Regions from separate parts of the Effusibacillus dendaii genome, predicted to be linked through region 2. Evidence: predicted binding sites of a transcription regulator. Region 2 holds the regulator's gene; each other region holds the start of a gene.
The links. Region 2 encodes Rex, which represses fermentation and respiration genes when NADH is low (regulators of the CRP and FNR family bind a similar motif). Its sites were predicted from a motif close to TTGTGAAATATTTCACAA; they were not measured.
Positions count from the first base shown of each region.

Region 1: the regulator Rex is predicted to act here: its motif matches at 2,262-2,279, upstream of qoxA (cytochrome aa3 quinol oxidase subunit II).
Region 3: the regulator Rex is predicted to act here: its motif matches at 6,010-6,027, upstream of skT53_RS00830 (hemerythrin domain-containing protein).

Region 1 covers NZ_AP023366.1:2,370,956-2,381,086, reverse strand. The annotation lists gene lonC (Lon family ATP-dependent protease) at 1-1,074, opposite strand, end outside; gene rplI (50S ribosomal protein L9) at 1,081-1,524, opposite strand; gene skT53_RS12880 (MazG-like family protein) at 1,633-1,947, opposite strand; gene qoxA (cytochrome aa3 quinol oxidase subunit II) at 2,464-3,360, shown strand; gene qoxB (cytochrome aa3 quinol oxidase subunit I) at 3,393-5,348, shown strand; gene qoxC (cytochrome aa3 quinol oxidase subunit III) at 5,348-5,944, shown strand; gene qoxD (cytochrome aa3 quinol oxidase subunit IV) at 5,947-6,231, shown strand; gene skT53_RS12855 (hypothetical protein) at 6,286-6,531, opposite strand; partial or broken gene skT53_RS18570 (amidase family protein) at 6,781-7,435, opposite strand; gene skT53_RS12840 (hypothetical protein) at 7,862-8,047, opposite strand; gene skT53_RS12835 (dipeptidase) at 8,128-9,504, shown strand; gene skT53_RS12830 (DUF2062 domain-containing protein) at 9,544-10,038, shown strand.
Region 2 covers NZ_AP023366.1:398,599-408,729, reverse strand. The annotation lists gene skT53_RS02130 (hypothetical protein) at 1-408, opposite strand, end outside; gene skT53_RS02125 (hypothetical protein) at 620-1,129, opposite strand; gene skT53_RS02120 (DUF4264 family protein) at 1,146-1,316, opposite strand; gene skT53_RS02115 (hypothetical protein) at 1,457-1,636, shown strand; gene skT53_RS02110 (amidohydrolase) at 1,713-3,002, opposite strand; gene skT53_RS02105 (class II aldolase/adducin family protein) at 3,004-3,672, opposite strand; gene mtnA (S-methyl-5-thioribose-1-phosphate isomerase) at 3,678-4,706, opposite strand; gene mtnP (S-methyl-5'-thioadenosine phosphorylase) at 4,754-5,542, opposite strand; gene ligD (non-homologous end-joining DNA ligase) at 5,623-6,546, opposite strand; gene skT53_RS02085 (redox-sensing transcriptional repressor Rex) at 6,639-7,259, opposite strand; gene sigH (RNA polymerase sporulation sigma factor SigH) at 7,277-7,906, opposite strand; gene dinG (ATP-dependent DNA helicase DinG) at 7,995-10,131, opposite strand, start outside.
Region 3 covers NZ_AP023366.1:158,244-168,374, forward strand. The annotation lists gene skT53_RS00790 (ABC1 kinase family protein) at 1-538, shown strand, start outside; gene skT53_RS00795 (cupin domain-containing protein) at 634-987, shown strand; gene skT53_RS00800 (DoxX family protein) at 1,138-1,659, shown strand; gene yedE (selenium metabolism membrane protein YedE/FdhT) at 1,877-3,106, shown strand; gene skT53_RS00810 (sulfurtransferase TusA family protein) at 3,178-3,357, shown strand; gene skT53_RS00815 (universal stress protein) at 3,592-4,023, shown strand; gene skT53_RS00820 (hypothetical protein) at 4,095-4,304, shown strand; gene skT53_RS00825 (MFS transporter) at 4,724-5,929, shown strand; gene skT53_RS00830 (hemerythrin domain-containing protein) at 6,083-6,637, shown strand; partial or broken gene skT53_RS00835 (nitrate reductase subunit alpha) at 6,781-10,131, shown strand, end outside.

The sequences.
Region 1 (10,131 bases), 1.5 Mb from region 2:
AGGATCACGGGTCGTAGCCCCAATCAAAATAAAGTCTGCCGGCGCCCCTTCTTCAAACAGCTTCTTGATATATTTCGGCACGTTTTTGTCGTCCGGATCATAATAGGGCGAATCAAACTGCACCCGTTTGTCCTCCAGCACTTTTAACAGCTTGTTTTGCAAAATCGGATCCAGTTCCCCAATTTCATCAATAAACAGAACACCGCCATGCGCTTCTGTGACAAGCCCCAACTTGGGTTCAGGAATCGCCGTATCGGCCAAATCGCGACGCGCCCCTTGGTAAATCGGATCATGCACCGATCCAAGCAGCGGGTTGGTAATGTCGCGCGGATCCCATCGCAACGTAGTGCCATCTACCTCCACAAACGGAGCATCGGAAGCAAACGGCGTGTTCGCCAAGCGAGCCGCTTCCTGCAGCACGATCCTTGCAGCCGTCGTCTTCCCGACGCCTGGCGGTCCGTAAATGATCACATGCTGAGGGAACGGAGAAGCCAATTTGGAAATCAACGAACGAATTCCTTTTTCCTGACCCACGATTTCGGAGAGCGCCTTTGGTCGGATCAATTCCAGCGTGGAACGGGACAAGTGAATATGCTCCAGCTTTTCCAATTTGGCATACTTCTTTAGCGTCTGCGCATTTTCCGGGCCGGATTTTTCTTTAATCAGCTGCGTTCTGATTTCTTGCAGGTATTCCTCGTGGCGCTCCTGCATTTTGTCACTTACTTTCGCTTCAATTTCTTGCTCGACAGATCGCCTCGCAAGCATATCTGCCAACGCATCCTCAATCTCCTGCAAAACAACCGGGATTTGGTCTTTCCGCGGAATATCAGACAGATTTGGATTTTCAAACACGATCCGCTGCAACCCCAATACGCGTTCACCAAGATCAGATGAGCGCATCAAATGCAACGCTTCCAGCTTCCCCGCGCGAAGCACCAATTTATCCGCACCGTAAAGATTGCTCAGTATTCCAAAAAGCGCCGTTACCTGCCGCCGATACGCTTCCTCATTTTCAAGCTTTTGGTGAAGTGTACTGTTTGGAATCAGATGTAATTTTTCAAGCAGCTTTTTCATATTTTTTTACTCCGCCTGTACATGGACCCGCAGTTCAGCAGATACTTCCGGATGGAGTTTGACCGGAACAATCGTCGTACCCAAAGATTTAATCGGTTCATCCAAGACGATTTTGCGTTTGTCCACTTTTAGTTTCATCGTATCTAAAGCTTCCGCAATCTGTTTGGCCGTGACCGACCCAAACACGCGTCCACCTTCGCCTGCCTTTGTTTTTAGACTGACTGTCGTGTTTTCCAAAACGGCCTTCAGCCGTTTCGCTTCTTCCAACTCTTCCTGCGCTCTTTTTTCCATTGCTTTGATTTGCGCATCCAGTTTCTTCAAGTTCCCGGCTGTAGCTTCCTCAGCCAACCCTTGACGAATCAAGACGTTTCTTGCGTAAGCGTCAGCCACTTCTTTGATTTCCCCTTTGGTTCCTTGTCCTTTTACATCTTTAAGAAAAATCACCTTCATAACAAGACCCCCTAACAACCTACAAAACTTCTACATTATTTATACCATGAAAGCCATCGTTTCGTATTCAAGCAAAATCTACGCAGATTGGAAATCTATTTAAATCGATTACTTCTTGTTTTGAAAATGCTCTTCAAGTATGCTTAGATCTTCTCTCCAGTCAAAAAACGCATCATCCATTTCAAGATTTTGTCGGATCTGCTCCCGTATTTGCGAGTCAAATTGCGAATACCGCATTCCCAGCCGCCGGGCCATCAGATAACTTAGCACGACCAGGTTCGCTAATCCGCCCTTTAACAACGTTTCGCTGCCTTGCTGAAAGCCGCGAAACAAGACGGCCACCGTCTCCACGACTTCCGTTTTCAACCATTCGATCATCTTAATATTTTTCGCAATATCCAGTTCCTTCTGGGTATCACGCACAGTCATCCCCTCCACCTGCTACCCGTTTACCTTCCACATGGGTTTCCGTTTCTCCTGCTACCGATTTTTGAATCACATTTCGCAAAAGCAGAGTATCACATTTATATGCCCTAAGAGATTAAAAAGAGGCCCTGTGGCCTCCTCGTTTAACTGTCCAATTCGTTTCTCACCAGAATCCGAAATGATAGCCGGTATAAGTTGTCTGCTGTTGACGGACAATCTGTCTGACTTTAGGGGGATACATCAGAATACACGTTCCCCCGATTTCTGCTCCCCCAGCCAAAAAAATAACAAAATGACTTACATGTTTTTCCTTCTAAATCTTTTCACAAAATCTTTGAGGTATTGTCACAAACCATGGAGTATTGGCGCTAAATCTTTGAAGGAACCTATGTTACTATCGGTAAAGAAAATAGTCATTACTTGTTGCACATTATTTTATTTTTTGTCCAGTCTGTGAAAAACGACACAAACTATCCTCGTACTATCCCTGTCCAGATGAAAGGAGAAGAAAAAATGAGATCAAAAAAAGGCATTTTGGTTTCACTATTAGTCGGTATACCAGCCTTATTGGTAAGCGGTTGCGGAAACCGATTAACGGTCTTGGATCCTAAAGGGCCTCAAGCTCAAACGCAAGCCGATGACATAATGTTATCTATTTGGATAATGTCGTTTATTGTCATTGCTGTCTTCGCACTTTTGGTATTTATGTTACTAAAATACCGTGCCTCTAAACAAAGTAAAGATTATGAACCACCTCACATTGAAGGGAATCCGATTGTGGAAGCGATTTGTGTGGGGATTCCAGTTTTAATTGTCATTTTTCTTTCAATTGTTTCTGTTCAAAGCAACAATAAAGTCGAGGCAACACCGCAAGGATACGAAGGTAAAGCACCATTAGTCATTTATGCTTCATCATCTAACTGGAAATGGCATTTCAGTTATCCTGAACAAGGTATCGAAACAGTTAATTATTTGTATATTCCAACAGACCGACCGCTTGAATTTAAACTTTATTCATACGGCCCGATCACCAGTTTCTGGATTCCACAACTTGGTGGACAAAAATACGCTATGAGCGACATGGTCAACACATTACACTTGGCGGCTGACGTTCCAGGTGAATACATGGGTCGAAATGCAAACTTCAGCGGGAAAGGATTCGCTGAAAATACGTTTGACGTCGAAGCAATGCCTCAATCCAAATTTGACGATTGGGTAAAAGAAGTGAAAGCCACCGCTCAACCTCTTACCAAAGAAAAATTCGATCAGTTATTAGAACCTGGTCACCTTGGAAAAGCAACATTCACTGGAACTCATTTGGATTTCAGCCCGCCCCCAACTGCTGAAAATGGCGGACATAATCATGGATCAAGCAATTCTAATGAACATTCAGAACACCATAATCAGTAACGAATCCAGTTCCCGAAAGGAGTCGAAAAAGTATGGATTTCTTCCATCGATTTGCCGTACCGCATCCAAACCCTGCGATTTACGCATCCATGGTTGCCATCGGTCTTACTGTTATCGCAATAGTTGCCGGCTTAACCTATTTTAAAAAATGGGGCTATCTATGGCGTGAATGGTTAACAACAGTAGACCATAAACGGATCGGTATTATGTATCTGATATCTGCCTTGCTCATGCTATTCCGTGGTGGCGCAGATGCTTTAATGATGCGTGCCCAGCTTGCTGTCCCTGAAAACACGCTGCTGGATGCTCAGCACTATAATGAAATTTTCACAACCCACGGCGTGGTTATGATCCTCTTTATGGCTATGCCATTCATTATGGCTTTAATGAACTTCGTTGTTCCATTGCAAATCGGAGCTCGTGACGTAGCGTTCCCACGTTTGAATGCACTAAGTTTTTGGTTGTTCTTCATGGGTGCGATGCTATTCAATATCTCTTTCGTAGTTGGCGGTTCTCCTGATGCAGGTTGGACCTCTTATTTCCCGCTTGCAGGTAATGAATTCAGCCAATCTGTAGGAACAAATTATTATATGATTTCTATTCAGATTGCCGGTATTGGTACATTAATGACTGGTATCAACTTTATGACTACCATCCTTAAAATGAGAGCACCTGGCATGACATTGATGAAAATGCCAATGTTTACATGGTCTGCTTTAATCGCTAACGTCATCATTGTTTTCGCTTTCCCTGTATTAACAGTGGCGCTTGCAATGGGGACAATGGATCGCCTGTTTGGAACACACTTCTTTACAACAAATAATGGCGGTATGGATATGCTTTGGGCAAACTTGTTCTGGGTTTGGGGACATCCTGAAGTGTATATCTTGATTCTGCCGGCATTCGGTATTTATAGTGAGGTTATTTCAACCTTTGCACGCCGTAACCTGTATGGCTATAAGTCTATGGTTGCCTCAATGGTTATCATCTCCCTACTTTCATTTTTAGTATGGGCGCACCATTTCTTTACTATGGGTCAGGGAGCAGTAGCTAACAGTATCTTCTCGATTACAACGATGGCAATTGCCGTTCCGACTGGGGTTAAGATCTTTAACTGGCTGTTCACGCTTTGGAAAGGGAAAATTGAAATTACCACTCCAATGCTTTATGCATTGCTTTTCATCCCGCTTTTCACAATCGGCGGGGTTACCGGGGTCATGCTTGGAATGTCAGCTGCTGACTACCAATACCATAATACTATGTTCTTGGTAGCTCACTTCCACATGGTTATTATTCCTGGTGTTGTATTTGCGATGCTGGCCGGTCTCACTTACTATTGGCCAAAAATGTTCGGTTTCATGCTCAATGAGAAAATCGGAAAATTGGCGGCATGGATTATCGCAGTCAGCACTCTTTTGGCATTCATGCCCATGTTCTTCTCCGGTTTAGATGGTCAGGCTCGACGGATGTATACCTACTCTGAAGCAACTGGATTTGGACCTTGGAACATGGTTGCGCTTGTCGGAGCACTTGGGCTTGCAGCAGGTTTTGTTTTGATCGTATACAACATCTACTACAGCACTCGTTATGCTTCAAGAGATATCAGTTCCGATCCGTGGGATGCGCGTACTCTCGAGTGGGCTACTCATACTCCGGTACCCGCATATAACTTTGCTGTTGTGCCGCAAGTTAATTCAATTGAAGCATTGTGGGATGCCAAGAAAAAAGGTCATGTATTATTCAAAGGCAAGTATGAAAAGATCCATATGCCAAATAGCAGTGGCGTCCCGTTTATCATGGGTGTTATCTTCTTCATCTGGGGCTTTGCGTTTGTATTCGCTATATGGCCTCTGGTAATCCTTTCGACAATCGGTATTTTTGCTTGTATGGCTCACCGTTCATTCGAGAAAGATCACGGCCATTACATTTCCGTTGAACAAATTGAAGAAATTGAAGGGACAGAAACAAAATTGCGAGGTGCTAACTAATGAAAATTGATCACTCGCTGCCACTTGAATACAGTACGGAAGAAAATCGCCTAAAAGTGTTAGGTTTTTGGATTTTCCTGGGTGCCGAAATCATGCTTTTTGCAACGCTTTTCGCGTCCTATTTCACATTAGTTGATCGTACGGGCAACGGCCCTTCTGGAGCAGAGATTTTCGAAATCACTCCCGTACTGATTGAAACTGTCGTGCTTTTAACAAGTAGTTTTACCATCGGTCTTGCAGTTCACGCGATGCGTCTCGGCAATAAGAAAGCGATGTTGTCATTTTTTGCTGTCACACTGCTTCTTGGTGCTGGATTCTTAGCGGTTGAAATTTCTGAATTCGTTCATTATGTTCACATTGGAGCAGGGATCCAAACCAGTGCATTTACATCGATCCTGTTAACAACATTAGGAACACATGGGGCGCACGTTACCTTAGGTTTTTTCTGGGGATTATCCATCATGCTGCAGGTTGCTAAGCGCGGATTGACTCCTGAAACAGCCAATAAATCGTTCATCTTCTCTCTTTACTGGCATTTCCTGGACGTAGTATGGATCTTCATCTTCAGCTTCATCTACCTGAAAGGAATGATGTAAACATGAAAGAGTTATTTCCACTCAAACAAGTAATGGGTTTTGTATTCTCACTGATCCTGACTGCAGTTGCTCTTTTGGTTTACTTTCTGGACATGTCATTTCCAGTAGGCATGACGGTTCTTCTTGTAACGGCATTCGTACAAGCAGGCCTTCAGCTGGTTGTGTTTATGCACGCTGGTGAAACTGAGGATAAAGGGGCAATCTATACAAACGTATACTATGGATTGTTAATAGCTTTAGTTACCGTTTTCGGTACATTACTAAGCATGATCTGGGGTTACATTTAATACGTGGATGCACAGCATAACAACTATTAAATCGTTCCAACAAAAACAGGCGGCTTACCCTCGGGTTATCGCCTGTTTTTGTTTAATGCTCAATACTTCTTTCTGTTTACTACCCAGTATCAATTTTAATTTAGGGCGTTTTGAATCTTTACGAAAAATTGCAAATATCGCCAGATTAAACACTGCCAGAAAGAAGGATAACATGGTGTGTTGATATTCGTGCACCTGAGCGGCAAGAAAAGCGCTTACGATACAATAAAATGCAATAACTAAGTACATAGTTGTCAGAAACTTGCCCATTATTGTCGCCCCATTTCTTCTGTTACTTACCATCATTTTAACAGAACTTTTCAAAAACGTCACAAAAAATCCATAAATAGTTCACAAAAATTTTGTTTTCAGGGGTAAATATGGGTTGACGAATTTTTATCCAAATGAAAATCGAGTAGGAGGGGGGCTGGGCATTTGTAGTAAGTAAAGTCTCTAATCGGTACCACCTCCTATCCGGAAAATTGTAACAAAAAAACACCCCTTAGCTTATAAGGAGTGTCACATCATAAGCTTAGCACGGATTGGAATCAATCGGCTCGACTTCAACGCATAACGAATTCTCTCATTACAGAAAAGGAAAGACCACCGGCTGGCGTTTTCAAGTTGACCGGCCAATCTGAGAAGCGTCGCCTCGTCGGCGAAGCGTCCAGCGAACTGCATTCCAATTGGCAAGCCGTCGCTGCTCCATCCCAAAGGTAGGGAGATGGCGGGCTGGCCGGTGGTGTTGAAAAGGTTGGTAAACGGAGCATAGGTGAATATTTGTTCGGTCCATTGTTTTGCATTAATTTCTGTAGCATTTTGATTTAATTCGCCGAGAGGGAGAGGCGGTTGGGCTGTTGTAGGTGATAAAAATATCATATTTTGTGAAAAACTGGCCGACCGACCTTGTAACCATTGCCATGATGTCGATTGCTTCCAGTAACTCGGGTGCAGTCATTGCTTGACCGTACTGATAACAGGCAAAGCTTGCTGCTTCAAGATTTTCCTCCGAAGGAACACGATTTAAGGCTTTGGATACTCCGTTCATCATATTGGCTAGGTTTGCGGACCAAACTCGAAGTGTAGCAAAAGAATGCGCTTCAACATCAATCTGTGGGGAAGCTTCAACAACTTCATGTCCAAGCTCTTCACAAAGTTTTATCGTATCATGCAAAACATTAATGCAGTCATTCGTAATCTCTCTGTCTGCCTGTTCATCCAGAATGTTAACGACAGAGTTTAGTTCTGGGTTTACTACTTCGATCCCCGCTAATGCAGCATCTACCAGTTCCCTTGGGGTAGCTTCCTTTCGCCTGACCAAATCAGCCAATCCGACCCCGTCTTAATTTGCATACTCAGACAAGTTCACGTATGATAACCTCCTTTTATAAATCACTTCGGTTTTACGTTTGCATTAGCTTTTGATAGTATGTGTCATTGGGATGTACTAGAACTGGAAGCCAAATGTCATAGCTTATCCTATTTCAATTAAATGAAGACCTGATAGTAGATTTACTTTTATTAAAAGAGATCATCGGTGATAGCAGTATAAAAAATCGACCGCTTTCACGGTCGATCCATAAATAACCGATCCACGCCGTCAGGGTCCGCCGAATCGATCTCTCCGCAAATCCCCCGCTTCGTCGTGTGACGTCACGTCCCCTTTCAATTGGGGGTTGGGCGTTTCATTCAAATCATCCGCAAATTGGTCCAAACGTCCGGGTTTTGAAGGTGGCCGATCCGGATTTCTCGTATTCGGAGCATTGTTTGTTCCACGGTCTGACATGTTATCACCTCCTGAACGTAGTGTGCCCCGTTTCTGTTGTGGTACAATCAAGGAAGACATGGGGTCAGGGGTGATTATAAATGGAACAACATGTGCAACAATGGTTGAAAGATAAGCGTACTGCACATCTTGATGAACTGAAAGAATTTCTTTCCATTCCAAGTATTAGCGCTCTGTCCGAACATAAACCACATATTAAAGAAGCAGCCGATTGGCTCGCAAAAAACTTGCAGTCTGCCGGATTTGATCATGTTCAGGTAATGCCCACGAACGGCAACCCTGTCGTTTACGCCGACTGGCTGCATGCGCCGAACAAGCCCACCGTGCTGATTTACGGTCACTATGACGTGCAGCCGGTTGATCCGATTGGGTTATGGGACACGCCGCCGTTTGAGCCTGACATACGGGATAACAAAATTTTCGCCCGCGGCGCAAGTGATGATAAAGGTCAAACATTTATGCATATCAAAGCGTTGGAAGCAATCCTTCACACAACGGGAACGCTTCCTTTGAACATAAAATTCTGCATCGAAGGCGAAGAAGAGGTTGGCAGCCCCAATCTGGACCGTTTTGTGGAAGTGAATCAAAATCTGCTGGCAGCCGATGTTCTGGTCATCTCGGACACGCCAATGCTGGATAAAGGTCGACCCGCTATTTGTACAGGTTTACGAGGCTTGTGCGGCTTGCAGATTGATGTAAAAGGCCCCAAGAGTGACCAGCATTCCGGCCTGTTCGGCGGCGCCGTGCAAAATCCAATCCATGCGTTAGTGCGACTGCTCGATTCCATGCGTGATGAAGAGGGGCATATTTTGATAGACGGTTTTTATGACCAGGTGATTCCTATTACAGAGGAAGAACGAGCTGCCTATCAATTTTTGCAGATGGACGAAGAGAAGGTTCGGCAGGAGCTTGAGGTGCCGGCTCTTTTCGGCGAAAAAGGATTTTCCATGCTGGAGCGAACCTGGGTTCGACCGACATTGGAAGTAAACGGGATTTACGGCGGTTTTCAAGGCGAGGGCATTAAAACGGTGCTTCCTTCAGAAGCGCATGCCAAAATTACTTGCCGATTGGTTCCTGATCAGGAACCGGACCAAATTGTGGAATTGCTTCGGAAACATATACAAAAACATACGCCTCCCGGTGTAACTGTGCAAGTGACTCCCTTCGACAAAGGCTATCCTTTTATGACGCCAATCGATCATCCGGCGATTCAAGCAGCCAGTCGAGCCTACGAAAAAGCATACGGGGTTGCTGCCGCTTTTACGCGGATGGGAGGATCGATTCCGATTGTAGCCACATTCAATCGGTTGCTTCATCTGCCTGTCGTTTTGATGGGGTTCGGTTTACCGAATGAAAACTTCCATGCTCCCAATGAACATTTTCACTTGGAGAATTTTGATCTGGGATTACTGACGCTATGCCATTATTGGTTTGAATTGGCCAATACACCGGTTTGATCCGCCAAAATCTGGACCTCTGCAAAAAGGAGACTGTTCATGCCCAATCCCCAACATTCCCGATATGTTAAGCTTAAACGTTCGATGCGGACCCAATATCTGAAACTGCTTCGATCACCAGGCGGCGCCAGGTATGTAGCAATGGGATTTGCCGTTGGTTTCGGTCTTGAAATGATGCTTCCGGTGACTGCATACCTTGGCTATATTCTTTTTTATCCGGCTGTCCGGCTGTCCGGCGGTTCTCTCCCCGCCGCCATTATCGGCAATATTATCGGCAAAGTCTCACTGCTTCCTGCCGTTCTGCTGCCATTTGGCCACATGCTGGGGAGTTGGCTGTTGCCGCATCGGTTACACGGCATCCCGCCCTATATATACGGATATTTAAAAACACTGATGGGAATGACCCTGTTTGCGGTTATTTTAGGGATCCTTTCCTATTTCCCGGTCCGCTATTTGTACGAAGTAAACCGCAAGCATCGCCTAAAGAAAAGTGAAGAAAAGCGTGCGGCCAAAGCGTCTGTGGAAGAACTTTAAGAACACTCCCCAAGACCCTGAACGCCCCTTTGTGGAACGGATTCCATAAAAGCGTTCAGGGTTTACCAACCAAATTCGGATACCGTTTTTATT
Region 2 (10,131 bases):
TCCGTCCTGTTTCGCTCGTTTCTGGATCGTGTCAATCATATCGGTAAAACTGCCTTTCGAAATCCCTTCATAGATTACAGGCTGGTAGGCTTGGAACAACGCTTCCATCTCAGGTGTACGTTTGTCCCGAATTTTCACAGTTGTTTCTGTATTAAACGTTTCTGACACCTTGTCGATAATATCCCGGTACGCCGTTTGCAAATCATCCACCCGATTCATGGATACGGTAATTGATTTTTGCGTACCTTTTACTGTTACATCAACCTGCACAACCTGATGCGTTCCTTTCAATTCCTGTTCAAGAGGGCGAACCAGGCCGAAATCCCGATATAAAGTCCATCCGCCGAACAACAAAATCATAGCAGCAGCAAAAAATATCAACGTGGGTAATAACCGTATTCGCGACAAGGTTACAACCCTCCTTCCCGATATAGTTTACATAAACAAAGCAAAATAAGTATATCATAAATAAATTGTATCTCTCATATGTAATCTTGACCAGAGCTTACAGAAAAAGAAAGGACTGCCTGCAAGCGGATATTTGCTTTACACAAATAGAGCTGCCCCGAAAAGTGATCGTATCCACTTTCGGGACAGTTCCCCTAAAAGGTCTGCTATCTTATTTAGCTTCCAAACTGTACGTCGCAAGGAGATTACCTGTGTAGAAATCAAGGTAACTGTATTGTCTCTTTCCCTGTTGATTCACTCCATAAATCTCCCAGAATAATGTCGTAGTGCCATTCGACTTGAACGGATTTGGCCCGTTCGGGTCCACGATACCGAGTGTCATCCGATCGATTCGTTGAAAGCCGTTTGCCCGCGCTTTGTCTTCCAGGACGCTCCGTTTCAGCCCCTTATCCGTATATTCGGATCCCAATACCCGATCTTTGCTGCTCACTACAATCATTTCCCGGCCCAATTTATCCGTTCCGGTAAACACGAAACAACTGGGTCCATTCGAATACACTTCTGCAGACACGATTTGGAACAACGCAGAATGGTCAACCGCGGTTTGCGCGGCGGACTGCAAATCGGGCATTTGCGCATACGTTAATTGCCGCAGCAGAAATAAGGTTCCGATTATGACAATTGCACACACGGACAGGCTGTAAAATAGGATTTTTCGCATGGAACTTCCTCTCGCATTATGTGTCAGGGGATGTTGTTATTTCATAAACAGACAAATACAGGCAGCCATCTGTCTCTTTCGAAAGACCAAACGCCAAATCATAAGACTTCAGCGTACGATTCAGGAAATCCACAACTTGATAAAGGTGATCGCCATCTGCGAATTGAAATGTCGCAATCGTTTCCACTATATTGGACTCCAACCGATTTCACCTCAATTATAACATGAAAGCGCGTCCTGTTTACCCCTGTCATGGTAAAATCCTGCTAACATACGACAGAAACCGAAAGGGATACTATAGCTATCACGGTAAAGGGGTGATCGACAGTGGAATATTCAAGTCCCATGCCGCTCCCCGCTGAACAGATTAAAGAATTGGCTCGTCAAAAGGCAGTGGAACTGGGGGTGACCCATTTGCTGTTCTCCTCAGATTGGGTTAACCCGCATCTATCTAGTGATCCGACAGCCATTCCCATATCCATCCGGAAGATTCATACCTGTCTTTAAAGATTTCCCAAGAGCTGTAGGATCATTCGGGACAATCGCTTATAACGGGTGATTGTTCCTTTTCCGTTTCTTCCTGTCAAGCAAAAAGACGTTTACAAACGTTCTCGACTTCGTGATAAATCCGTTGCTCATCCATTGTGAGCATCTGTCGGTCCCGCATCAATACACGACCGTCCACAATCACGTCTGTTACATCACCCGATTGTCCCGCATAAACGAGATGCGCCATCAAATTATGCCGCGGATAATAATAAGGACGGTTGTAGTCAATCAAAATCAAGTCTGCCGGCGCCCCTTGCTGCAGCGTTCCATGTCCGTCTTCCAGGAATACGGCTTTGGCCCCGTTTACAGTCGCCATCTGCAATGCCTGATAGGCAGAAACGGCAACCGGATCGTATTGGACTCCTTTGTGAATCATGGCGGCCTGACGCATTTCTTCAAACATGTCCAAATTGTTGTTGGAAGCGGCTCCGTCTGTTCCCAGGCCAACCGTTAACCCTTTGTCCAACATTTTTAATACAGGCGCCACGCCCGATCCCAGTTTCAGGTTCGAGTCGGGATTATGCGCCACCTTTACATCGTAGCGGGCCATGATTTCGATATCCTCATCCGTTACGTGAACACAATGCGCCGCTAATGTAGGCCGTTCAAAAAGACCCACCTGTTCCATCAGGCGAATCGGTGTACAGCCATGTTCGGCCAGACAGCGTTCCACTTCCCCTTTTGTTTCCGAGAGATGGGTTTGGATTGGAACATTCAGTTCTGCAGATAGTTCAGCCACCTGCTTTACGTAATCGGGGGGGCAAGTATAAGGGGCATGCGGTGCCAAAGTAACGGTAACACGTCCGTTAGCCGCACCGTTCCATGTTCTGACAAACTGTTCGCTTTCCCGCAGCGCCTGCTCCCCTTTGGGCGGAAATCCAATCATTCCCCTGCCCAGCACAGCACGTATTCCCGTCTCCTCAACCGCCTGAGCCACCCTGTCCATAAAAAAGTACATGTCTGTAAAACAGGTGGTGCCTGTTTTAATCATTTCCAAAATCGCCAACTGGCTTCCCCAATAAATATCGTCTGCCGTCATTCGGTCTTCCACCGGCCAACATTTTGTTTCCAACCATTCCATTAAAGGAAGATCGTCCGCATAACCACGCAATAATGTCATTGCGGCATGGCCGTGCGTATTGACAAGACCCGGCATAACCACTTTGCCTGCTGCATCAATTTCCGTGTCCGCTTTCCCATGATAAGACCCTGACCCGACTTCACGGATCCGGTTTCCTTCGATCAACAGATAGCCGGTTTCGATCCAACCGGCTTCTGTCATCGGCAGGATGGATGCGTTTTTTATTAAAAGAGTGTCTTTCATGTCACACCTCCTGCTTAACCTGTCCATAACAGTTTTGATAGTTATTTCTAAGATACTCTACATCATCAACGGAAAGCAGGGCCGGGCTGCCAATCGTTTTTGCAATTGCAAAAATCCGGGCTCCTTTTTCCACAATTTGGCAGACTCGCAGCGCTTCCATCACGTTCGGACCAACTCCTACAACCCCATGATTGGAGAGTAGTACCGCATTTTTTCTGCCGAGTGATTTGACGGCACAGGCACCTAATTCTGGCGTGCCCGGCAATGCATAACGGGCAACGGATACAGAGCCGCCTACCACCTGTGCCAAATCTTCAACAATCGGCGGGATTTCCTTATGAACGGTGGAGCAGGCAGATGCGTAGATGCTATGAGTATGCATCACCGCATTCACATCGCTGCGCGCTTTCAGTATGGCTAAATGCAGGGCGAGTTCCGATGTCGGCCGTAGGCGTCCCTCTATTACGTTTCCCGTTCCCATTTCTACGACGACCAGATCGTCAATTTGCATCGTTCGATAGTCTACCCCACTGGGAGTCACAACGATCTGATCCGTTTCGGGTATTCGCGCCGACAAGTTTCCCCAAACGGATACGACCAGTCCCTGTTCATGCATTTCTTTGGCAGCTTGCAAGACTTGTTCCTTGATCTCCCTTACTTGTGTCTCCATCTGATTTAACCCTTCCCCCTGAGATATTCCATTCGGTTGGCGTCAGGTGATTCTACGACACCTTTTTCTGTTATGATCGCCGTAATAAGCGAATGCGGTGTCACATCAAACGCAGGATGCAACGCAGCAACACCTGGCGGCGCAATTCGGATACCGCCGATCGATAACACCTCATCGGCTGATCGTTGTTCAATTTCGATTTGCTCCCCGCTTTTGATGGAGAAATCCAAGGTGGACGTGGGAGCCGCCACATAGAAAGGGATGTGATGATAATGCGCCAGGACGGCGAGTGAATACGTGCCAATTTTGTTGGCTGTATCACCGTTTGCCGCGATTCGGTCCGCACCTACAATGACCAAATCGACCTTCTTTTCTTTCATTAAATGACCTGCCATCGAATCGGTGACGATCGTCACAGGAATCTGATCCTGCTGCAGTTCGAACGCGGTCAAACGGGCACCTTGCAGGTAAGGACGGGTTTCATCCGCCCATACGGTAATTTCTTTGCCCGCTGAATGAGCGGCACGAATCACACCAAGCGCCGTGCCATACCCTGCGGTTGCCAGGGAACCTGTATTGCAATGCGTTAAGATTCGGGCCCCCTTCGGGATATAAGGCTCACCGTTTTGACCGATTGATTGATTGATCGCGATGTCCTCCGTCATAATGGACTCCGCTTCCCGTCGAATCAGTTCCACGATCTGCGGCACATCCAGATCCGCATTAGTCTCGATTAACGACTTGATACGTTGAATCGCCCAAAACAGGTTGACTGCTGTCGGACGCGTTCTGGCCAGTCGGTCACAAATCCGTTCTATTTGGTTGAAAAATTCATTTTTATCGCGATTGACAGCCTGTCGGGCTCCCATCACAATACCGAATGCGGCGGCCGCACCAATCGCCGGCGCTCCGCGCACTTTCATCGTTTCAATTGCCTCTGCCACCTGTTCCACGTCCGAACATTCGATCCATTTTACTGCCCCGGGCAACTGTAATTGATCAAGCAGCAAAAGTGTTTCTCCGTTCCATTCCATCGCCCGCACGGCAATCCCCCATCCCAACCACTAATCTATGTAAATTTTTAAAGCGATCCCAATTCCGCCAAAGCATGTGGACATCGGCAGGTTCGCTCTTCCAGGCCGCGTTTGATCAACTCAAAAAACAAACGCCGCACTTTTTCAATGTTGGCTCTCATCGTGTCTGCCACTTCCTGATGAGTCAAAAATGAGTCGGCAATGCCTGTGCAATAATTGGTCACGATCGCGACAGTTGCATAACACATCTCCGCTTCTTTTGCCAAGACGACCTCCGGGACAGATGTCATACCGACAACGTCGCCGCCAAGCCTTGCATACATGCGAATTTCAGCCGTCGTTTCAAAACGGGGCCCCTCTGTGCACACGTAGACGCCTCCCGGCTTGACTTCGATTCCATTTCGATCCGCCGTTTCCGCGATAAGACGGCGCAGCCGACCGCAGTACGGATCGCTCATATCGATGTGCACCACCCCATTTTCCCCTTCGTAAAAGGTGGTTTCTCTGCTTTTGGTCATATCTATAAAATCGTCCACAATCAATAATTCGCCCGGAGCGATTTCCTCTTTTAAAGAACCAACAGCTGCTGTCGCCAGCACCTGCTTAACGCCAAGCTGCCGGAGCGCGGCAATATTGGCACGATAGTTGACCCGATGCGGCGGAACCGCATGCCCTTTTCCGTGGCGGGAGAGAAACGCCACTTGTTGTCCGGCATACTCCCCTATATCAATGAATGAAACACCGAACGGCGTATCGATCTGGAGGTGATCGACTGATGACAATAAACCAGCGTCATACACGCCTGTTCCCCCGATTATGGCAAAATCAGCCCTCATTTCGATCCTCCCCGGTAATACTTCCGTGTTCGTCCGATCTGTCTGTTACGGTTTCATTTAAACAGCGGGTATTCTAAATGTCAATACGGCACGTCGAAATAAGGGTGGTTTTCGATGAAATGTAAGATTTCGGTAATGTCGATACCCGCTTGTTCCATGGGTTGAAACAAATCCCCCACCTGTTGAACCCGTTCCGGCATCGTACGTATTGTGAAATCTTCCGGAACGGCTCCTTGTGCCAATTCCCGCCATGTAAGCGGCGCGGAAACTTTCGCATCCGGATGGGGCCGGGGAGAATAGGGAGCTACCAGCGTTTTATGCGGAGCATGCTGCAGATAATCAATATAGATTTTGTCTCCCCGGTTTTTGACCAGCCGCTCTACCGTGACCAAATCAGGATATTGATGGGCCATGAAATGAGCAATAAATTTTGTGACTTTTCTTGTCTGTTCAAACGAAAATCCGGGACGGAGCGGAATAAAAATCTGCAGTCCGGTGGCGCCGGATGTTTTCGGATAGCTGGGCATCTGCAGATCGTCGAGAATTTCTTTGATTAAAAACGCGGTATGTTTGATTTTTTCGAAGCCAGGTACGGAAGGATCCAAATCAATCGCAATATTTGTCGGATTGTTTGGGGCCTGAATTTTGGAATACCACGGGTGAAGCTCGATACAGGCTTGATTTGCCAACCAGATTAAGGTGGCCGTGTTATTCGCCAGTATATAGTGGACAACCCGTTTGCTTTCGGCCGAATAAACCGGATATGTGGCGACCCACTCCGGCGTGTCCGGCGGAGCGTTTTTTTGGTAGAACGATTTTCCCGATACTCCGTGCGGAAAGCGAACCAGCGTCAGAGGTCGGTCTTTCAGATGAGGGAGCAGGTACGCTGCCATCCGGATGACATATTCGATGTAGGCCGATTTTGTAATACCCGCTTCCGGCCAAAGCAATTTGTCAAGATTGGTAAGCCGTACGGGATATTCCGCGAGCAGTGTCTCCAGCATGCGATCCCTCCGTTGAGACTGTTTTCCGTAGTTTTCCCCGACCGGGTGATATTATCAGTTTTGATATAGAAAAAACCCTTCCAGCGGAAGGGTTACCCGATATAATAGGCAAGCGATTGAAGTTCGGTGGTCAAATCTGCGTTGCGGAGATACACATGGTTTGGTACACGCATCGTAATCGGAGCGAAGTTCAAAATTCCTTTGATGCCAGCCTCCACCATCTGATCCGCCACTTTCTGTGCCTCCGTTGCCGGGACCGTGATGATGCCGATTTTTACATCCTGCTCTTTGACCGTCTTTGCCAGTTCTTGAATCGGCTGCACCTTAACCGTTCCGATTTTGGTGCCTATTTTCTCCGGGAACGAATCGAAAATGGCGACAATTTTCATTTTCTCGTTGGTGTAGCGGTTGTAATTTGACAGCGCAGTTCCCAGGTTGCCCGCCCCCACCAAGGCAACGTTTAAACGTCTATCCAATTTCAGTATCTGCTTAATTTTGGCGATTAAGTATTCCACATCATAGCCGATGCCTTTTCTTCCGAATTCGCCGAAATAGGCGAGATCCTTTCGAATTTGAGCCGGGTTCATTTCCAAATGTTGACCCAGATCAAGCGAAGAAACGGTTGTAATGTTCATTTCGTGAAGATGCTGCAAGTATCTCAAATATACAGGTAATCTGCGGATTACCGCTTCTGAAATTTTTGGAGTTTTCATTTCCACCCCCGCAATTTCTAGGACGACATTTTTGCTTTGTTCAAATGGTGGTGGCCATCCATCTTCCGTTTAATTCTGTATAACGCATTGTCTATCGCCTTTGTGGAAGAATTCATCAACGTTGCGATCTCTTTGTACGAATGGCCTTCTGCATGCAAGGAAAGCACTTGATACTCAAACGAACTCAGAATTTTCCGAAGTTTTAATTGCAACTCGATCAACTGCTCCTGGTGAATAATCATCTCATCCGGTTCATTTCCGTGCGGGGAAGGAATCGTATCCAGCAAGGATCGGTTCGATTCGTCGTCTGATGCAAGACCATATAACGACAAATACTGGTTCAGAGGTTGGTGTTTCAGCCGTCTAGCCGTTTTTATGGCGGTAATGATTTGTCTGGTAATGCAGATCTCGGCAAACACCCGAAAAGGGATTTCTTTCTCTCGCCGATAGTCACGTATCGCCTTATACAGACCGATCATACCTTCCTGCACCAAATCCTCATATTCCGCACCGGCAAGAAAGAAAGAACGTGCACGCAACCTGACATACGGTTGAAATTGGGACAGAACTCTCTCTACTGACTGCGCGTTCCCCTGCTGTGCCAGTACAATCTCTTCCTCAACATTTCCTGCTTCCAAGTGAGTCATGTTCAATATGACCACCCCACATGATGAGAGTCTTATTCTTCATCATAGAGGAAGTGAAAAAGTTTCGCAATCAAAATTTAATAGACTCTTAATTTTTTAGCCAGTTGTAAATCACTTTCAGTATATCCTGCTCCGGTCCTTGATAAATCCAAGGGTTTGGCAAGGATTTTATGAAATGGCGGCCGTATCTTGCCTCTACCAATCGGCGATCATAGACGACAATCGCGCCCGTATCTTTTTTGGAGCGGATTAAGCGGCCAAAACCTTGCTTAAAACGGACGATTGCTTGCGGAACCGAATATTCCATAAATGCGTTTCGCCCTTCTTTTTCAATTGCTTCTGTTCTGGCTTCCGCAATCGGATGGTTGGGCGGCCAAAACGGCAGTCTTACGATCACCAGACAGGACAAATCTTCACCCGGTATGTCAACACCTTCCCAAAATGAGTTGGCGCCAAACAGAACCGCTTTTTCTTCCTGTTTAAACTGGTGAACAAGCCGCATTCGGGAGGAGGAATCGATTCCCTGCGCAAACAGCCGAATGCCATGCTCGGCAAGCGCTGGCTTCACCTTCATATACGCATCACGCAGCATTTTATGAGAGGTAAACAGCACAAGCATTCTCCCTTTGGAGATGCGGGCAAGTGAAGTAATCGACTGACAGAACGAATCAACAAATGTTTCGTCCGAAACACCTTTCACCGGTACCACATCCGTAGGAATACAGAGAAGGGCCTGTTTTTTATAATCAAACGGAGATTCGACCTGAAGGGTTAAGAGCCTTCCCTGTTGTTCCGATTGCCGTAGGCCCAATCGGTCTATTAGATAAGAAAATCCCTGGTTGACAGTAATTGTTGCAGATGTCAACACAACCGAATCTTTTTTTTCGAACAGCTTTTCATTTAGCAATTGACCTACATGGACAGGAGTCACATGCAAACTTACAGCAGGCCTGACCGATTTTTCGTCCGCCTCCAGCCATAAAACAGACCGATCCGATTCGTTTGAAACACCTGCCGCCTCACGGAAAAAACGGGTCATGGTCATGGTTTGCCGATCAAATTCCTGAATCTGCCCGGAGATGTCTGTAGAGAAACCGATAATTTCATCGTCATGTTCCCGCGCTTCCTGTTCCAAACGTTTCATCAATTGCCGCAACGTCATTGTATCCGTTTGCAGATTATCAAACGCAGACAGAATTGCTTGCCAAATCGGCAGCTCTGTGTGCATATGATGGATCCGGACGGTCCACCGACCGCCTTCCCGATTGTTCGCCTGTTCGATCGCAAACGTTTGCAGCAGCCGGAATGTTTCTTCCGCATGTTGGCGGACCGTTGCAATCGTATCTGTCATTTCGTCGAGAATGCGAGCCAGCAAGGCAAATTCGGGGTGTAAACCAATCAGGGTACGCATTTGCACAATCAAACCCTGTTTGTTTTCTCGGACCAGTCTGTTTAAAGCGGCAATCGACTGATAATATCCGGCCTCCTCCCCTAGATGTTTTGTTGCCTCGTCTTCCAGATGATGCGCTTCATCCACAATCAGGCTGCTGTAAGCGGGAAGTACCCGGTGATCAGCGTTTAAATCGGTGAAAACGAGCGAATGATTTGTAATCAAAAGATCGGACTGCTCGGTAGCCGACCGATTGCGAAAATAGTAGCAATTGCGAAACCACGGACATTTTTTGGCAATGCAGGAATCAGAGTCGCTTGCCACACGGTTCCAAAGTTCGATGTGTGATCCCTGCAAATTCAGTTCTTCTTTGTCACCGGCCGCCGTTTCCAACAACCACGTAAGCATACGGGCGTAAAATGAACGTTCGCTGGCGTCTCCGACCATCCCCTGTGAATGAATGCCGTTCGCCACTTTTCGCATGCAAACATAATTATTTCGTCCTTTGACAACAGTCGCGCGAAACGAAATAGGCAAAATCTGCTGCAGCAGCGGCAGGTCTCTGTCTTTAATCTGCTCCTGCAAATTGATGGTATGGGTCGCGACTGCGACCCGTTCCCCGCTAGCCACCGCATAATAGATGGCGGGTACCAGATAGGCCAGCGATTTGCCTGTTCCGGTTCCCGCTTCCACCACCAAATGCTGGTTCGACAGCAGCGCATCCGCTACTGTACGCGCCATTTCCATCTGTGACGTACGCTCTTCATAATCTGCATATTGATCGGCAAGCGGCCCCTGGTTGGACAGGATACTCGTTGCCGTTTCCGCATCAAAC
Region 3 (10,131 bases), 240 kb from region 2:
CAATGACTTATTTACTGTAGCTTTTCGACACCGGATTCGAATTCCGGCAGACTTGACTTTACTAGGGAAAACGTTGCTCACGATCGAAGGAATCGTGGAAACTTTAGATCCCGAGCTTAGCATCCTCGATCTGGCGCAACCATTCGGGCGCAAACTGTTGATGGATCGGATCCATCCAAGGTCAATCGCTGAAATCGTTTGGAAGAATGTTTCAGAGTACGGAGAGTTTCTCTTTGAATTCCCCCAACAAATGAAACAATTGACCTCTTTGATCAAAAGTGGGCGTTTACACCTGGAAATTGACCTTCCCAAAATCGATCTGTTATTAACGAAGCTGGATCGTATAAGCAATCGATTGTCATTCAGTATCGTTTTATTGGCTTTCAGCATTATCATGGTCGGAGTGATTATCGGCTCATCATTGGGCAGACAAACGACCTTGCTGTGGAAAATACCGGCTATTGAAATTGGATTTGTTGTAGCAACATTAATGTTTTTGTGGTTGTTGTACTCGATCTTTAAATCGGGCAGATTTTAACTCTTACAATCAATTGGACGTGTGATTTATATCAAATCTTTCTGCCTTTGTTTTTATTACGATCAGAGTATCCGGTACAGAAAGGGTGATAGCGGGTGGCAGATGGAATTTTATTAACCGACGTGCAGCCGAATATCGAATTTCGGGAAACGGGAGCTTTGTTCAAAACTTTGATCGACACGCCTGCTCTGAAGGTTGTGATGATCAATCTGAAAAAAGGGCAGCGGGTGGATTGGCATCGTGCCAATGTGCAGATCAGCGTATTTGTGGAACGGGGCGTCATCCAGTTTGGCGTAAGGGAAGATGGGGCGGAAGAAACACACAGGATGCTGCCTGGGATGAGTATTACGCTAAAGGCAAATCTGGATCATAACCTGTCAGCCGAGCAGGATTCAGTCGTCCTGGTGTATAAGACACCAAACCCCCAATCGCTGCTGCGCTTGGAGTAACGGCAGGCGAAAACAGATTTTGACAGAGAAAACAGAGGCCAAATTCGGGGAACATTCCGGTTCATTATCGGGGAGTTCCCCGACTTATTTTTTGTATGCCTCCCTTTACAATGAAAGTGTAAGGAAGCACAAATGGTGCAAGGAGGGATTATTATGGTGAGATGGCTGCGCGAAGCGGTGGCGGCAAGTTGGCTATTATTGATCGGAAGGTTATGGCTCGGATACGAGTGGCTCACAGCAGGGGTGGAAAAAGTGTCGGACCCTACTTGGACAGGCAACCAGGCAGGGGTGGCGCTGACCAATTTTCTGAAAGGGGCTTTGAGCAAGGGGACGGGCGCACACCCGGAAGTACAGGGGTGGTTTATGGATTTCCTGAACGGTGCGGTGATTCCGAATACAAAAGTATTCACCTATCTGGTTCCGTGGGGGGAAGTACTGGTCGGGATCGCACTGTTGACAGGATGTCTGACTACGTTTGCCGCCTTGGCGGGGGCGTTTATGAACACGATGTTCCTGCTGGCCGGTACCAGCAGCACCAATCCGCAAATGTTGATCATGGCCATCATCATTATGGTGGCCGGGTTGAATGCCGGAAAAATCGGCCTGGATCGGTACGTGATCCCTTGGCTGCGAAAACGCATTCCGCTCTTGGCCAATCCTAAGCTTCGATAAGGGGTATAGCTGACAAAGACATTGATGACAACCTGAACCGGTATCCTTAGATTTGAACTGTCACCCGTAAGAGGGTCACAGTTCAGATTAGGAATACCGGTTTTTTGGGCTAAAGACTTAAAGAAGCCAAAAATGATGATTGTGGAATATATCCTACATATAATAAAATAAAGTTATTATATTTATAATACTTTTTGAAGGGGAGAGGCAAAATTCAATGAATCTGTATTCGAAAATATTTCGACAATATTGGAACCCTTACATTGCGATCAGCATTGCCGGCTTGATTAGTGCGTTCTATTTTGGCATAACGGGCACTGTTTGGGCCGTTACCGGGGAATTCACCAGATTCGGAGGACACATTTTAAAGTGGTTCGGGGTCGATGTTTCGGATTGGGCCTATTTTAAGCTGATTGGCATGCAAGGCACTCCAACTGATCGCACAGACGGATGGATTGTAATTGGAATGTTGTTGGGAGCACTTATTACGATTTTACTTAGCAACAACTTCAAAATCCGCGTCCCGAAACAGAAACGCCGCCTTGTGCAAGGTTTTATTGGTGGAATTATAGCCGGATTTGGCGCACGGCTTGCACTTGGTTGTAATCTTGCCGCATTTTTCACCGGTGTTCCTCAGTTTTCATTTCATTCATGGATTTTCATGCTTACAACAGCCATTGGAACCTTCTTCGGTGTCAAAGTGGTAAATACACGATGGTGGCTTGGAAAACCCAATTTGAGAAAAGGTTCCCCGAAGCCGATTGTGGAAGATCATTCACGGAGTTTCAACATTCAACCTATTTTAGGTTTACTGATTGCATGTCTCTACATCGGAGTCGTGGTGTATTTCTTCGCGGCCGGTAAGCATCTTTTGGCTGTTGCAAGTATAGCGGGAGCTATGTTTGGTATTCTGATTGAACGAGGACAAATTTGCTTCACTTCCGCTTTCCGCGATTTATGGATAAGTGGTCGTGCGATTATGTCCAAAGCTATCGCGGTTGGTATGATGGTCAGTGTTGTGATAACATTTTTCTATATTCAAACCGGTTCCGTCGCTCTCATCAAAGTGGCGGCTCCTAGTACCGCAATCGGTGGGCTGCTTTTTGGATTCGGTATCGTGCTTGCCGGTGGATGTGAAACCGGCATGATGTATCGCGCAATGGAAGGGCAATTGTTATTCTGGGTTGTGGGGGTAGGCAATATTGTCGGGGCTACCCTTTTGGCATACGGGTGGGATCACCTTGGAATTTTTAACGCGCTTGCTAAAAATTGGCCAAAAGTGAACTTGATTGAACTGTGGGGACCTGCAGGAGCACTGTTTGGAACGATTGTGATGCTGATTGTCTGGTTTTTACTCTCCAATTGGTGGGAATCCAGATATCGTTATGGAAGTGGGCTTAAAAATCAAGAAACTGAACACCTTACTCACCGTACAACGGAGGCTTAGGTATGTCACAAGAAATTGAAAATGTAGATTACACCTTGGATATTCGCGGCGAGCCCTGACCGTACCCCGTCATATATGCGCTGGATGCGCTAAAAACCATGAAAGCCGGCCAGATTTTACAAGTTATTGCAGATTGTCCGCAATCATTCCGAAGTGTTCCGGAAGAGGCGGTTAAACATGGATACCAACTTGTGACCGAGCCAAAGAAGGTAGGTCAGGACATTTACTTTTATATCCGCGTAATTAAATAGGAATTGGTCAAATAAAACTTGATTAAGAACCGTAGGGATGGGATCAATTCTCCCATCCTTCATTTTTGATGATTTTGACAGGGAAAACAGATGCCAAATTCAGGGAACATTCCGGTTCATGATCAGGGAGTTCCCTGACTTATTTTTTGTACGCCTCCCGTTACAATGAAAGTGTAAGGAAGCACGAATGGCGCAAGGAGAATAACAAATCCAGATAAAGGGAGATGCATTCCTATGTTAGGAAAAATATTGTTGGCGGTTGACGGATCGGAACCCGCACAAAAAGCGGTCGATTGGGCAATTGATGCATATAGGGCATTGCCTGCAGCTCAATTTCACATTTTATATGTTTTTGAACCGTTCGTTCCTGTAGGAGATATAGGCGGCTATATTCCTACCGATTTTCGCATCGAGAGTATGCTGGAGATTCCGGAGGACACCCCTTCCTACCTCGCATTCCAGCAGTTTCCTGACAAGCAGCGCGTGACGCACGAAACGCTTGTGGGGAATCCGGCGAACGTAATCTGCGAAGAGGCGAGAAAAGGCAAGTTTGATGTGATTGTCGTAGGGAGTGAAGGACACGGCGCGGTGGCTTCTGTGCTGCTTGGCAGCGTCAGCGCCAAATTGCTGCACAATGCGCCCTGTTCCGTCTTGGTGGTTCGTTAAATCATAACGGGCAGTAAGAAACTCACGGGCGGTTCCGTGAGTTTTTTATTCAAAGATGGGAGAGATGTCAAATGTTGAAACGTGTACGGGTGGCTGTTGACAATTCAACAGGATCTGATAAAGCGGTCGAATGGGGGATAAAAACGTTCGCCGAATTGCCTGAGACTGAATACAAGATTCGATTCGTTTATCCTTCTATGATAGTGGCGGGAGAGGCGACTTTTTATACGCCTTCTTCCATTCGGGCAGAGCATTTGGATGCGAAAGATCTTCCTTCTTAAGTGCTGCACCATGCACCTTGCAGTGTATGGGTCGTCCGATAATGAGAGGAACAGAAAAGAAGCGCTCGAAGATTGGCAGCCGTTTGTCACGGTTGGCGTCATCGAGCGTTTTTTTGTTTGTTTGGAAGGGGGGGTTCTACTTTAAATCGGGTAATTCCGCGAATCGGTTCAGGGAGTTCTCCGACTCCTTTTGATGCCGCCCCTTACTAAAACAGAATTGTAAACGTTTACGAATCCGGATGTGGGGAAATCGGAATTGAGGAGGGGTTAAGTTAGAACCATTTTTGAACAAATTGTCCGTACTGTATCAGGTTTGTGAAGTGTGATTTTGATCACCTTGCCTTGACTGGCGAGAAAAAATAATGGGATTGGCACGAGTGTACCATGTGTCAATAATTATTTGGAAGAAGGTGGAACAGATGTCTAATTCCGAAACCGCAGTTCAAAAAGGTGCTTCGGCAGTTATCTGGATTAGCACCTTGTCGATGGTGATCGCGTTTGCCGTATGGGCCGCGTTGTCACCGTTGGCCGCTCAATTGCAGAAATTGTACGGATTAACCGCAACGGAGAAAAGCGTACTGGTTGCCATCCCCGTGCTTTTGGGGTCGATCATGCGGATTCCCCTAGGGATTCTGACCGATCGGTTCGGCGGCCGCAAAGTCTACTCGCTGCTGATGCTGTTCCTGATCGCCCCGGCGATTGGTCTCGGCTATGCGAACTCGTATGTTTCGTATATCACCTGGGCATTCCTGCTCGGGATGGCAGGAACTTCTTTCGCGATTGGTATTTCTTCCGTGGCCAAGTGGTACCCGCCTGAAAAACAGGGTCTGGTGCTTGGCGTGACCGGTATGGGGAACTTTGGTACGGCAGTGGCAGGATTTTTACTGCCGACTATCGCCAAACAGTATGGGATTTCCTGGGCGTTTTGGAGTTTGGTGATTCCCTGCGCCTTGGCAGCCGCCGCGATCTTCCTGTTTACTCGCGACCCGGTCGGGCCGAAAACGGTAAAAACGCTGCAGGAACAGTTTGCGACGATGAAGCAGCCAATGGTCTGGATTTTGTCCCTGTTTTATTTTGTCACATTCGGCGGATTCGTTTCGTTCAGTATTTATCTGCCGAGTTTGCTGGTGGATGTATTTGGAATTACTCCGGTGGATGCCGGCATGCGGGCTGCCGTGTTCGTGGTATTGGCCACATTGGCACGGCCGGCAGGAGGGTATCTGGCGGACCGATTCGGCGCCAACAAAGTGCTTTCGTTCGTTTTTCTGCTGGTTTCCCTGTCGGCTGTTACACTGGGGCTGGCGTTGGGACAATTGCTGCTAATGACACTCGTCTGTCTGTTGGCCGCCGTTGTGGTCGGAATCGGAAACGGTGCCGTATTTAAACTGGTGCCGCAGTATTTTCCAAAAACGACGGGCATCGTAACCGGAATCGTTGGCGCGGCGGGCGGTATTGGCGGTTTCTTTCCGCCCGTCGTAATGGGGATCGTCAAAGACGCAACGGATGGATACGCGCTGGGATTCTATCTGTTGCTGCTGTTCACGCTGACCTGCTTTTTGGTCAAACGGGGCATGGGCAGGGAACAACAAGATGGCGGCAAACCGCATCTGCGCAAGGCAGCCTAACCGATGCAAAACGGAAGCTGGGAGATCAAACTGGACTCTCAGCTTTTTGTTTCCGTTTGTTCACAGCTTTGTCAACACATCTGTGACATATTTAACAACCGCGGGTTCATTCCGGAAATACAATAACGTTACCAATTCAAAGGAGTGATCGTCATGTTTGAACCGAGCCGTAACGAACATGCAGGCTGCCTGAGCCAATTCGGCGATGCGTCTGCCGCCGTGTCTTATTGCGCCGCCCTAAAACAGTTGTGGGAAGAACATTCGCCGCTTCGTCGGCAGATGGAACAAATGGAGGAGAACGCGAACCAGTTACGGGAAGTTGCCGATGCCAAACTTGGTTCCGCATTTCAGGAACTTGTGAATAAGGAGAAACGGTTCCATCAGGAGTTGGAAGTCCATTCGGCCAAAGAGGAAGACGGACTGTTCCCGATGATGGGACGCTATATCGGCACTGAAACCGGCCCCATTGCCGTGATGGAGTATGAACACAGCGAGGCGAAACGGAATCTGGCGGAATTTGAAGCGGCAGTCGACCGGATTGGCAATTCGATTGGAAAAGAGACAGTCGATGAAGTGGTCGCTCCGCTGTTGAAGGCATGCTCGATTCTGTTCGACCATTTCAGGAAAGAAGAACATGTGCTGTTTCCGATGGCAGAACGCATTTTGACCGATACGGAAAAGGAAGAACTGCGGCAAATCGTTTGTTAAACAACCGCAAAAATCAGGATTTTTCACCGTCAGTATCGGAATTTTCCCTGATACGAAAGAGACGGTCCGTCAGATAAACTGATTGTAAAGAACGAATTTTTTAAAAAATCGATTTTACCGCCAATGGTGGAAGGGAGACCCAGATGAAGAAAAAGTCGACTCCTTTATCAAAAAAATTGCGATTCTTCCGCCCGGCCGAACAGTATTCGGACGGCTGGAGCGAACTGTCCACGCAAGGACGGGAATGGGAAAAGGTTTATCGTCGCCGCTGGCAGCACGATAAGGTGGTTCGCACTACGCACGGCGTCAACTGTACCGGTTCCTGCAGCTGGAAAGTGTTTGTCAAAGATGGCATCATTACTTGGGAAAATCAGCAGACCGACTATCCGACGACCGGCCCTGATATGCCGGAATTCGAACCGCGCGGTTGTCCGCGAGGCGCCAGTTTTTCCTGGTATGTATACAGTCCGCTGCGTGTCAAATACCCGTATGTGCGGGAGTCCTGCTGAAGTTCTGGCGGGAAGAACTGCAAAAAACGAACGATCTGGTGCAAGCATGGAAAAACATTGTCGAAAATCCGGAGAAAGCGAAACAGTATAAGGCAGCCCGCGGCAAAGGCGGATTCGTGCGGGCATCCTGGCAGGAAATCAATCAATTGATTTCCGCCTCGCTCATCTATGTGATCGAAAAATACGGTCCGGACCGGATCGCCGGCTTTACGCCGATTCCTGCCATGTCGATGGTAAGTTACGCGTCGGGTGCCCGATTCCTTTCCATGTTGGGGGCGCCGATGCTCAGCTTCTACGACTGGTACGCCGATCTTCCCCCCGCTTCGCCGCAGGTTTGGGGCGAGCAGACCGATGTGCCGGAAAGCAGCGATTGGTACAACTCCGGCTATATCATGATGTGGGGTTCGAATGTGCCGATGACCCGCACCCCGGATGCTCACTTTATGACAGAAGCCCGATACAAAGGAACGAAAGTGGTGTCGATCAGCCCCGACTATGCGGAGAACGTCAAGTTTGCCGACAATTGGCTGGCTCCTAAACCGGGTACTGACGCAGCCCTGGCACAAGCGATGACACATGTGATTTTAAAAGAGTTTTATGTGGATCAGAAGACCCCGTATTTTATAGATTATGCCAAGCGATATACCGATTTGCCTTTTTTGATTACACTGCGCAAAAACGGGGATTTGTTCACGGTCGACCGGTTCCTGCTTGCGAGCGACTTGGGATATCCGCTCAGCAATCCGGAATGGAAGCCTGTTGTGATCAATTCCAAAACAAATCGGCTGGTGTGTCCGAACGGATGCATCGGCCACCGCTGGGCAGATACGGGCAAATGGAACCTGAAGCTGGAAGACGAGCAGGGTCAACCGATTGACCCGTTGCTGACACTGCTTGGCAGTCAGGACGAAATCGTCCGAATGGAATTCCCTTATTTTGATGAGACAGGACGGGAAACATTTCGCCGCGACGTACCGGCCAAAAAGATTGAACGGGCCGGTGAAACGATCTATGTCACCAGCGTATTCGACATGATGCTGGCTCATTACGGGATAAATCGGGGGTTGCCGGGGGATTATCCGTACGGTTATGAAGATCCCCGCCCGTACACGCCCGCCTGGCAGGAAGCGCACACCGGCGTTGACCGTAATCTGGCCATCCAAATCGCCCGGGAATTTGCGCAGAATGCGGTGGATACAAAAGGACGCTCGATGATCATTATGGGCGCCGGCATCAACCACTGGTTTCATGGCGACACCATCTACCGGGCTATCCTGAATCTGGTTCTGCTGACCGGCTCGCAGGGTGTCAATGGCGGCGGTTGGGCGCATTATGTCGGCCAGGAAAAATTACGTCCGATTGAGGGGTGGTCCACTATCGCGTTCGGGCGTGACTGGTCACAGCCGCCAAGGCTGCAAAACGCCACTTCCTATTGGTACTTCGCCACCAATCAATGGCGGTATGATGATCTGTCGATGGATAGATTGGCATCGCCCCTGGCGGGACGCACCCGTTACCGTCAGTCAACGAATTGAAGAGCGGCCATATGCAGTTCGCGGTGGAAGATCCGGACAGTTCACAAAACTTTCCGCGCGCCCTGTTCGTCTGGCGATCCAATCTGATCTCAAGTTCCGGCAAGGGACACGAGTATTTCCTGAAACACCTGCTTGGCACTTCGAACGGTCTTCTGTCGGAAGACAGCGGCGAACTGCGGCCGGAGGAAGTGAAATGGCATGAGTCGGCGCCGGAAGGAAAGCTGGACCTGCTGGTCAGCCTCGATTTTCGGATGGCGGGCAACGCGCTCCATTCCGACATTGTGCTGCCAGCCGCTACCTGGTATGAAAAACACGATTTAAGCAGTACAGACATGCACCCGTTTGTGCATCCGCTCAATCCGGCCATTGCGCCGCCATGGGAAGCAAAATCGGACTGGGAGATTTTTAAAGGGCTGGCGCGCACCTTTGCGGAGATGGCGAAAACCTACCTGCCGGAACCGAAAACAGACATCGTCAGCGTACCGTTGATGCACGACTCGCCGGAAGAGATTGCCCAGCCGTTCGGCAGAGTGCTCGATTGGAAAAAAGGAGAAACGGAAGCCGTACCGGGCAAGACGATGCCCAAATTTGTCGTTGTGGAACGGGATTACACGCAGATTTACGACAAGTTTATCGCATTGGGACCGCTGCTCCGGAAAAATCCGGTCGGGGCGCACGGCATCTCGTTTCCTGTCCAAGACCAGTATGAACAGTTGAAAAAACTAAACAGAACGATCGACAAACCGGGCGTTTCAGAGGGGCTGCCCACTATTGAGAGCGACCGGCAGGTTCCCGAGGCGATTTTGACATTATCCAGTGCAACAAACGGGCAGGTGGCAATGAAAGCTTGGCAAGCGGAAGAGAAGAAAACCGGCCTGGAACTGGTTGATTTGGCAGAGGAACGGGCGGCCGAACATGTCACGTTCGCCGATATTACCGTGCAACCGCGACAGGTCATCCCGACTCCCGTATTTACCGGTTCGAACAAAGGCGACAGACGGTACTCGCCGTTTACCACCAACATTGAGCATTTGGTGCCGTTCCGCACTCTGACCGGTCGCCAGCATTTCTATCTGGATCATGAAATCATGCGGGAGTATGGGGAAGGGTTGCCAATCTATAAGCCTACTTTGCCCAAAATGGTATTTGCCAGCCAGGATCAACAACCGGCTGAGAAGGATCAGAGTATTGTGCTGCGTTACCTGACCCCGCACGGCAAGTGGAACATTCACAGTACCTATCAGGACAATCTGCACATGTTGACATTGTTCCGTGGCGGACCCAACGTCTGGATCAACGACCAGGATGCGGCGGAAGCGAGCATTTCGGATAATGACTGGGTGGAAGTTTATAACCGAAACGGTGTCGTCACAGCGAGAGCGGTTGTCAGCCACCGGATGCCGCGCGGCACGATGTATATGTATCACGCGCAGGATAGGCACATCAACGT